2 regions of the Kitasatospora sp. NPDC127060 genome follow, and region 1 is predicted to be linked to the other one. Evidence: riboswitches for the same ligand, from Rfam matches in the RefSeq annotation. Region 1 holds a riboswitch; the other holds the start of a gene.
The links. A riboswitch is a leader RNA that binds a small molecule or an ion and turns the genes downstream of it on or off. The one in region 1 is predicted to bind S-adenosylmethionine.
Positions count from the first base shown of each region.

Region 2: it holds a riboswitch for S-adenosylmethionine, as region 1 does, so the genes downstream of both, thrC (threonine synthase) here and ACFWIS_RS24565 (aminotransferase class V-fold PLP-dependent enzyme) in region 1, are expected to answer to the same signal.

Region 1 is NZ_JBHXEG010000048.1:19,124-24,204, forward strand. It holds gene ACFWIS_RS24545 (c-type cytochrome) at 1-216, opposite strand, end outside; gene ACFWIS_RS24550 (heme-copper oxidase subunit III) at 404-1,024, opposite strand; gene ACFWIS_RS24555 (hypothetical protein) at 1,422-1,847, shown strand; gene trpD (anthranilate phosphoribosyltransferase) at 1,965-3,041, shown strand; SAM riboswitch class IV at 3,221-3,338, shown strand; gene ACFWIS_RS24565 (aminotransferase class V-fold PLP-dependent enzyme) at 3,391-4,755, shown strand; gene ACFWIS_RS24570 (Lrp/AsnC ligand binding domain-containing protein) at 4,773-5,054, opposite strand.
Region 2 is NZ_JBHXEG010000041.1:4,442-9,522, forward strand. It holds gene ACFWIS_RS22285 (trehalose-6-phosphate synthase) at 1-1,424, opposite strand, end outside; gene ACFWIS_RS22290 (glucosyl-3-phosphoglycerate synthase) at 1,463-2,494, opposite strand; SAM riboswitch class I at 2,638-2,773, shown strand; gene thrC (threonine synthase) at 2,791-4,071, shown strand; gene ACFWIS_RS22300 (MoaD/ThiS family protein) at 4,099-4,377, shown strand; gene ACFWIS_RS22305 (cold-shock protein) at 4,929-5,081, shown strand, end outside.

The DNA.
Region 1 (5,081 bases):
ACTGCTGCCCTGGCCGTTCAGGCCGTGGCAGGAGGAGCAGCCGACGGCGAAGAGCTTCTTGCCCTCATCGATCGCGAGCGACTGCGCGGCGACGTCGGCCTTCGCCTTGTCGGCGGGCGCGAACATGCCGTACAGCCCCCCGGTTGCCGCCAGGGCGAGAAGTAGGACGACCAGCGCCGCCAATGGGTGGCGCCGTCGTGCGGAGAGCTTTTTCACGGAATAACCCCGGTGTCAGGATCTGGTCGACTGGTGGGTGCACCCGGCTGCCGGTCTGGCCGGCACGAGGCTGCCTGTCCAAGGCTGCGCGCGCGGTCGGTCGGTGGGAGCGTCGGCACCGGCAGAAGCGGCCCGTCGCCGGTGAGGGCGGGGGCCGCAGCCGGTGGCCAGCGACCTGATCAGCTGGTTACTTGATCAGGTAGATGGTCGCGAACAGGCCGATCCACACGACGTCGACGAAGTGCCAGTAGTAGGACACGACGATCGCGGCGGTGGCCTGCTCGTGCGTGAAGCGCTTGGCTGCGTACGTCCGTCCGAGGACCAGCAGGAAGGCGATCAGACCACCCGTCACGTGCAGACCGTGGAAGCCGGTGGTCAGGTAGAACACCGTGCCGTACGGGTCGGAGGACAGCGAGAGGCCGTCGTTCTTGACCAGCTCGGTGTACTCGTAGACCTGGCCGCCGATGAAGATCGCGCCCATGAAGAACGTGAGGATGAACCAACCGCGGAGCTTCTTCACGTCACCGCGCTCGGCGGCGAACACGCCGAGCTGGCAGGTGAGCGAGGAGAGCACCAGGACGGTGGTGTTGATCGAGGAGAACGTCACGTTGAGGGCGTGCGCCTTCTCGGCCCAGAACTCGGCTCCCTTGACGGAGCGGAGCGTGAAGTACATCGCGAAGAGGGCCGCGAAGAACATCAGCTCGGAACTGAGCCAGACGATCGTTCCGACGCTGACCATGTTCGGTCGATTGACCGATCCGTGCGCGTGCCCGGTTTCTGTTGCTGTTGCTGTCGCCACGACGGACATTATGTCGGTCCCTTATTCCGTCTTCACGTCGGGGGGTGTCCCTCGGAGTGTCCGGTGCGTGCGGTATGCCCGCTTGGGGGCCGACGGGGTGTCCGGACGGGGGCCGAGCAGCGGCGTGTCCCTTTTCTGACGGTTCCTCGGAACGGCCCGCTACCCCGTTGCCCGGCGCGTCGTTGCCCGGTCGGCGCAGCGTCGGATCGTAGGGGAGGGAGAGGCGGCATCGGCCGTCCGGGTGGACCTGGCCGACCCGGGTGACGGGCCGTCCTCCGGGCGGGTGAGTCGTGGGCGCGGCGGCTTGAGGGGGAACGTGCGCGAGGGGGACCGGCGACGGGTGAAACGGGGGTAGCATCCGGATCAGGTGAACGTGGTCCGGATCACACTTGAGGGAGCAGGGCCCATGGCGTACACGACCGACGAGACGCTCACCGTCCTCGTCTACAGCGACGACCGCAACACCCGCGAGCAGGTGCTGACGGCACTCGGCCGTCGGCCCGCCGAGGATCTTCCGGAGCTGTCCTACCTCGAGTGCGCGACCACCCCCGCGGTGATCAAGGCGCTGGAGAAGGGCGGCATCGACCTCTGCGTGCTGGACGGCGAGGCGGTGCCGGCCGGCGGCCTCGGCCTCGGGCGCCAGCTCAAGGACGAGATCTACGGCTGCCCGCCGGTGCTGGTGCTGATCGGCCGGCCGCAGGACTCCTGGCTCGCCGCCTGGAGCCGGGCCGACGCCGCGATCTCCCACCCGGTGGACCCGGTGGCGCTGGCCGAGGCGGTCGCCACCCTGCTGCGGGCACGGGTGGCCAAGCGGGCCCCGGCCACGCGTTGAACAGCGCCGTCTCAGTACTAGAGAAGACGGGGCCGTAGGGACCCCGCCGCTCGATAGGCTGGCTCCATCCGTACGGACGTCCCCCGAGCGGGGAACCGACAACAGCTGGAGTCAGCCATGGTGAACGTGAACCCTGCGAACGGTGGTACCGACCCCGCGCAGGTGGTCCGCACCTGGCCGGACCTCCTGGCGGCGCTGTTGAAGGGGGAGGACCTCGACCGCTCGTCCACCGCGTGGGCGATGGACCGGATCATGAGCGGCGAGGCGTCCCCCGTCCAGGTGGCCGGGTTCATGGTGGCGCTGCGGGCCAAGGGCGAGACGGTCGACGAGGTCGCGGGCCTGGTGGACGCGATGTACGAGCACGCCGAGCCGCTGGAGATCCCCGGCCCGGCGGTCGACATCGTCGGCACCGGCGGGGACCGGGCGAAGACCGTCAACATCTCGACCATGTCGGCGATCGTCGCGGCGGCGGCCGGGGCCAAGGTGGTCAAGCACGGCAACCGGGCCGCCTCCTCGTCCAGCGGGTCCTCGGACGTGCTGGAGAAGCTCGGGGTGGTGCTGGACCTCTCCCCCCGGCGGGTGGCCGAGGTGGCCGAGGAGGTCGGGCTCACCTTCTGCTTCGCGGCGAAGTTCCACCCCTCGATGCGGCACGCCGCCACCGCGCGGCGCGACCTCGGGGTGCCCACCGCGTTCAACCTCCTCGGCCCGCTGACCAATCCGGCGAAGGTCACCTCGCACGCCATCGGCTGCTTCGACACCCGGCTGTCCGGGCTGATCGCCGGGGTGCTCGCCCGGCGCGGGGCGACGGCGCTGGTGTTCCGCGGCGACGACGGCCTGGACGAACTGACCATCACCACCACCTCGCGGGTCTGGGTGGTGCGCGACGGGGGGGTCACCGAGACCACCTTCGACCCGCGGGACGTCGGCATCGAACTGGTCGGCATCGAGGCGCTGCGCGGGGCCGACGCCGCGTACAACGCCGAGGTGGCGCGCCGGCTGCTGGCCGGGGAGCGCGGGCCGGTGCGGGACGCCGTCCTGCTGAACACCGCGGCGGCGCTGGTCGCGCTCGACATGGGCGACGCGCCGCTGGCCGAGCAGCTCGCGGCGGGCATGGTGCGGGCGGCGGAGGCGATCGACTCGGGCCGGGCGCAGGACCTGCTGCGGCGTTGGTCGGAGGCCACCAGCCGGATCTGAGGCGGCACTTGAGGGCCCGTGCCGGTTCGTCGGCACGGGCCCTTCGCGCGCGCCCCGAGCCGATGCGCCCCGAGCGTCGGCGCCGGGTCGGAGCGCCCCGGAGGCGAGGGGCGAAGACGCCGTCCGGATGGTGGATGGCCGTTTGACCGTCCGACGTACCCGACCTAGAGTCTTCGCCAGGTCATGAGTGACAGCGTCAAGCCCCAGCTTGCTGTCCGGCAACCCTCCGTCCGTGGCGGGGTGCCCTGGGTGAGGACCGGGTCGCCGGGCACACCGTCCGCGCGACAAGCGCGGACACCGGACGACGAGTACTCCCGGGGTCCCTTACCCCGTGAAGGAGTGCATCCTCATGTCCCTCGCTCTCGAAACCGCCGCCCCGCTCGCCGTCCTCGGCCACGACGTCCAGGTGCCGCTGGCCAGCGGTGCGAAGGTCGGCTACGCGGCGCTCGACTACGCGGCCAGCGCGCCGGCGCTCCAGCGGGTGTGGGACGACGTCGCCGCCTACGCGCCGTACTACGGCAGCGTGCACCGCGGGGCCGGGTACCTCTCGCAGCTGTCCACCGACCTGTTCGAGCAGAGCCGACGGACCGTCGCCGAGTTCCTCGACCTGCGCGAGGGCGACCAGGTGGTCTTCACCCGCGCCACCACCGACTCGCTCAACCTGCTGGCCGCGGCGGTGCCGGCCGGCACCCGGGTGTTCGCCTTCGAGACCGAGCACCACGCCTCGCTGCTGCCCTGGGCGCACGCCGGGCTGGAGGTCGGGTACCTGCGGGCGCCGCGCTCGCGGGCCGAGGCGGTGGAGGCGCTGGAGACCGCGCTGGCCGCCGCGCCCGAGGGCCCCAAGCTGCTGTGCGTCACCGGCGCCTCCAATGTGACCGGCGAGCTGTGGCCGGTCGCCGAGCTGACCGCGACCGCGCACCGGTACGGCGCCCGGGTGGTGCTGGACGCCGCCCAACTGGCCCCGCACCACCGGGTCTCGGTGCGCGAGCTGGGCGTCGACTGGATCGCCTTCTCCGGCCACAAGCTGTACGCGCCGTTCGGCGCCGGGGTGCTGGCCGGGCGGGCCGACTGGCTGGACGCGGCCGAGCCGTACCTGGCCGGCGGCGGGGCGACCCGGACGGTGGCCCGGGAGGCGGACGGCTCGGTGGCGGTCCAGTGGCACACCGGCCCGGCCCGGCACGAGGCCGGCTCGCCCAACGTGATCGGCGCCTACGCGATCGCCTCGGCCTGTCGGGCGCTCACCGAGGCCGGCTTCGACGCGCTGGAGGCCCGGGAGCGGCAACTGGTCGACCGGCTGACGGCCGGGCTGGCGGAGATTCCGGAGGTCCGGGTGCTGAACCTGTTCGGCGCCGGCTCGGCCCGGGTGGGCGTGCTGTCCTTCGTCGTCCGGGGCTGGAACAGCTCGCACTTCTCGGCCGCGCTGTCCGCCGAGTACGGCATCGGGGTGCGCGACGGGCTGTTCTGCGCCCACCCGCTGGTGCGGACCCTCCTGGGGGACGAGGACGTCGCTCCGTCCGAGTGCGGGGCGCCCGAGCCCTCGCTGCCGGGCGAGCGCAGCCTGAACGCGATCCGGGTGAGCTTCGGGGCGGGCACGCCGGACGAGCACGTGGAGCGCTTCCTGACCGCCGTCCGCGAGCTGGTCACCGACGGCGCGGCGTGGAACTACCGCAACGAGGGCGGCCGTTGCGTCGCCGACACCCGACGCGAGGGCTGAGGGGTGCGGGCGGACCGCTACTCGTCCAGGCCGAGGGCGAAGGCCGCTTCCAGGTCGTGCTGGGAGTAGGTGCGGAAGGCGATCTGGGTCTCGGTGTGGGCCACGCCCGGGACCTTGTTGAGCCGGCCCGGGATGACCTCGGCCAGGTCGTCGTGACGGCGCACCCGGACCATTGCCACCAGGTCGTAGCCACCGGTCACCGAGTACACCTCGCTGACCCCCTCGATCGCGGCGATGGCCTCGGCGATCTCCGGGATGCGGTCGACACTGGTCTTGATCAGGACGATGGCAGTGATCACTGTGCGGGCTCCTTCATGGGGTGCGGC
Region 2 (5,081 bases), on a different contig from region 1:
AGCGCGGTGGCCGCGGCGGCCAGGCGCTTGGTGCGGTCGGCGCGCTCCTCCGGGCTCATGGTGAGACCGGTGTGCAGGGCCTCGGCGGTGGCGATCACGTCGTAGGGGTTGACGGTGAGGGCGTCGTCCCCGAGTTCGGCGTGGGCGCCGGCCTCCCGGGACAGGACGAGGGCGCAGCCCTGGTCGGAGACCACCGGGACTTCCTTGGCGACCAGGTTCATGCCGTCCCGGATCGGGTTGACGAGTGCCACGTCGGCGAGCCGGTAGGCGGCCAGGGAACGCGGGAAGTCGTCGTTGACGTGCAGGATCAGCGGCTGCCAGGTGGGGGTGGCGAACTCGGCGTTGATGGCGGCGGCGAGGCGTTCGACCTCGGCGGTGTAGTCGCGGTACTCGGCGAGGTCGGTGCGGGACGGGTAGGCGAAGGCGATGTGGACCACCCGGTCGTGCCACTCGGGGCGGGTGCGGAGCAGGTGCCGGTAGGCCTGGAGGCCGCGGACGATGTTCTTGCTCAGCTCGGTGCGGTCGACCCGGACGATGGTGCGGCGGTCGCCGACGGCGGCGCGCAGCCCGGTGAGGCGGTCGTCCACGTCGGGGCGGTGGGCGCGCTCGCGGAGGAAGTCCGCGTCGGCGCCCAGGGCGTGGACGCCGAGGTGGGTGGTGCGGCCCTGGTGGGTGACGGTGAGGGCGGCGGGGTCGAACTCGGCGCCGAGGAGGTCCTCGCAGCAGGCGGCGAAGGCGCGGGCCCAGCGTTCGGTGAGGAAGCCGGCCCGGTCGGCGCCGAGGATGCCGGTCAGGACGGCCCGGGCGACGTCGTCGGGGAGCATCCGGTAGTACTCGGGCGGGGCCCAGGGGGTGTGGGAGAAGTGGCCGATCCGCAGGTCGGGGCGGGCCTGCCGGAGCAGGGCCGGGGTGAGAGAGAGGTGGTAGTCCTGCACCAGGACCGCGGCGTCCGGGGCGGCTTCGGCGGCCAGCGCGTTCGCGAAGGCGGTGTTGTAGGCCTGGTAGGAGGCCCATTCGGTGCGGAAGGCGGCGTCGAAGGAGGGCGCGGTGGGGGTCGCGTAGAGCATGTGGTGGACGAACCAGAGGGTGGAGTTGGCGACGCCGTTGTAGGCGTGGGCGAAGGTCTCCCGGTCGATGTCGAGCATCCGTACGGCCTGGCCGCCGACCTCGTGCCCGGCGAGGTCGAGGCGGCCGTCGGGGGCCTCCCGGGCGGCTCTGCGGTCGGCGTCACCGAGTGCGGCGCAGACCCAGACGGCGGTGGGGTCGTCGATCGCGGAGAGGCCGGAGACCAGGCCGCCGCCGCCGCGGCGCAGGGTCAGCGTGCCGTCGTCGGCGGTGCTGAAGGACACCGGTCCCCGGTTGGAGGCCACCAGGACTGGGGCGGTTCCGGTCGCACTCGAACGTTCGGTCGTGAGATCGCCCATGGTTGGCATCTTGCCGGGGGGTGGGGGCCGCAAACGTTTCAGTGCCGGATCGCGTACTCGGGGAGGGTGTGCATCGGGGGGCGCTCCAGGGCCGTCACGGGGTGGGTGTGGGGGGTGAAGATGGGGGTCCCCCCGGCCGAAGGCCGGGGGAGGGTCTCCGGGGCGCGGCTGAACTGGGTGAGGTGGGGGTGGACGAGGTCGGCGGAGGCCTTGAGGCGGTGGGTGCGGTCGAGGCGTTCGAGGGCGGTGCGGTAGATGGTGGCGGCCATCCGGCCGAGGGCCTGGCTGTCCTGGTGGCGGTGGTGCCGGACGCCGACGTCGACCTGGGCCAGGGCGTCCAGGCCGACCAGGTCCAGGGCGTCGACCAGCAGGCCGAGTTCGACGCCGTAGCCGGTGGGGAAGGGCAGCCGTTCGAGGAGTGAGCGGCGGGCCGCGTACTCGCCGCCGAGCGGCTGGACGAATCCGGCGAGCTCGGGCCAGTGGAGGTTGAGGAGGGGGCGGGCGACGAGTTCGGTGACCCGCCCGCCGCCGGCCGGGACGACCGCGCCGCTGTCCGTCTCCAGCGGGCGGTCGTACATGGCCTTGACCAGCTGGATGGACTCGTCGGTCAGCAGCGGGCCGACGATGCCGGAGACGAAGGCCGGGTCGAACTCGCGCAGGTCGGCGTCGACGAAGCAGACGATGTCGCCGCGGGTGACCAGCAGGGAGCGCCAGAGCACCTCGCCCTTGCCGGGGACGGCGGGCAGCCGGGGGAGGATCCGGTCGCGGTGTTCCACCCGGGCGCCGGCCTCGGCGGCGACGGCGGCGGTGGCGTCGGTGGAGCCGGAGTCCACCACGACGAGTTCGTCGACCAGGGGCACCCGCTCCATCAGCTCGCGGCGGACGGTGCGGACGATGTCGCCGACGGTGGCCTCCTCGTCGAGCGCCGGGAGGACGACGCTGACGGTGCGGCCGGTGCGCTGTTTGGCCTCCAGCAGGGTGTGCACCGGCCGCTCGGCCGCGCTCCACGAGCGGCGGCGGAGCCAGGACGCCGCCTGCGGGAGGAGCGCGGGGGTCGGTTCGGCGGGCACGGTGACTCTCCTCGGCGGGATAGGTGGAACGGGCCATCTCGCGTGGCGGACGGTCCCGTTCGAGGTTGACGCCTTCGGATACAGTCTTCGTACAGCGGTCGGACCTTCGCACGCCGGGGTCGCCGCTGAACCATAACTTCACAAGCTCATCCAGAGGGACTGAGGGAACGGCCCGTTGACGTCCCGGCAACCTTCTCGCTCGGCTGTCGTCGACAGGCCCCGGCGGGACAGGTGCCAATTCCGGCCTGTGGCGCGCCCGCGCCACGGGGAAGATGAGGAGAGAGGCCTCCGCCATCATGGCTATCGACACTGCCGCACCCGTATCCGTCGACCTCGGCCCCGCCGCCGCGCTGTCGTGTCGGGAGTGCGGAACCCGCTTCCCGCTCGGTCCCGACTTCGCCTGCCTGGAGTGCTTCGGGCCGCTGGAGATCGCGTACGAGTTCGGGAGCGAGCGCGCCGAGGAGCTGCGCAAGCGGATCGAGTCCGGCCCCGCGTCCATCTGGCGCTACGCGCCGCTGCTGCCGGTGCCGGCCGACGTCGCTTCGAAGCCCAACCTGAACCCCGGCTGGACCCCGCTGGTGAAGGCGGACAACCTGGGCCGGGAGCTCGGGTTCACCGCGCAGCTGCACATCAAGGACGACTCCGGCAACCCGACCCACTCGTTCAAGGACCGGGTGGTCGCGTGTGCGATCGAGGCGGCCCGGGCGTTCGGCTACACCACGCTGTCCTGCTCCTCCACCGGCAACCTGGCCGGTGCGGTGGGCGCGGCGGCGGCCCGGGCCGGGTTCCGGTCCTGCGTGTTCATCCCGCACGACCTGGAGCAGGGCAAGGTCGTGATGGCCGGGGTGTACGGCGGCGAGCTGGTCGGCATCGAGGGCAACTACGACGACGTGAACCGCTTCTGCTCGGAGCTGATCGGGGACCAGGCCGGCGAGGGCTGGGGCTTCGTGAACGTCAATCTGCGGCCGTACTACGGCGAGGGCTCCAAGACGCTGGCGTACGAGATCTGCGAGCAGCTCGGCTGGCGGCTGCCGGAGCAGATCGTCATCCCGATCGCCTCGGGCTCCCAGCTGACGAAGATCGACAAGGGGCTGCAGGAGCTGATCAAGCTGGGCCTGGTCGAGGACCGGCCGTACCGGATCTTCGGCGCCCAGGCGGAGGGCTGCTCGCCGGTGTCGGCGGCCTTCAAGGCCGGGCGGGACGTGATCAAGCCGGTGAAGCCGGACACCATCGCCAAGTCGCTGGCGATCGGCAACCCGGCTGACGGCCCGTACGTGCTGGACATCGCCCGCCGCACCGGCGGTGCGGTCGAGGACGTCACGGACGCGGAGGTGGTGGCGGCGATCCGGCTGCTGGCCCGCACCGAGGGGATCTTCGCCGAGACCGCGGGCGGGGTGACCGTCGGCGTGCTGAAGAAGCTGGTCGAGACCGGTCAGCTGGATCCGGCCAAGGAGACCGTCGCGATCAACACCGGCGACGGCCTGAAGACGCTGGACGCCGTCTCCGAGGCCGGGATGACCGCCGTGATCCGCCCGAGCCTGGACGCCTTCCGCGCCGCCGGCCTCGCGTCCGCCTGAACCGCCCCCCACCCCGCAAGGAGAGTCATGAGCGCCAACGTCCGCATCCCCACCATCCTGCGCACCTACACCGGCGGCGCGGCCGAGGTCACCGCGGAGGGGGCCACCCTGGCCGAGGTCATCGCCGACCTGGAGCGCAACCACGCCGGCATCTCGGCCCGGATCCTGGACGACACCGGCAAGCTGCGCCGTTTCGTCAACGTGTACGTGAACGACGACGACGTGCGCTTCGCCGAGGGCCTGGCGACCGAGATCAAGGACGGTGCCGGCGTCTCGATCATTCCGGCGGTGGCCGGCGGCTGCTGAGCCGCCCCGCTCTTTTCCGCGCCGCCCGCACGTACGGAATTCGATTCCCCGTATGTGCGGGCGGTCGCGCGTATTTCGGCGGGAATATTCCGGGTCGAGTCGGAGTAGAGTGTGGCTCTGCTGGGAACAGGGCTCCGCTCCCGGCGGACGGGGTGCGTCGCCGGAGGTCGTCCGGCCGCTGAGACCGGCCTGGGCGCCGGGTCGGGAAACATGTCAGGCAGATGTCAGAATTCCTGCAGGCATTTGAGTAATTCGTCCGCTATGTCCGGCGTGCAATGCCGATTTCCTCCCGGTTTGTTCGCTCTTGTCTCTTGGCAGGGCTGCGGAATTCCCGGCGGTTGACCCTGTTGCAGAGGGCGTCGATCCGGATACATTCAGCGGCGGTCGACGTAATCACCCGCTCACGGAAGCCGTCCGGCGCCCCCGTGCGGAGGGTTGCGGCGTGCACGGCTGCGCTCAGGGGGGGTTCCCCGGGCCGGCCTTCAAAACCAGACCCGGGCCCGCGACCTGCGGGCCCGTGAAGGGCCAGCACAGCACTAGGGGAGTTCGGAATGGCTCAGGGCACCGTCAAGTGGTTCAACGCGGAGAAGGGCTACGGCTTCATCGCGGTCGACGGTGGTGCGGACGTCTTCGTCCACTACAGCGCGATCCAGATGGACGGCTACCGCACCCTCGAGGAGGGCCAGCGGGTCGAGTTCGAGATC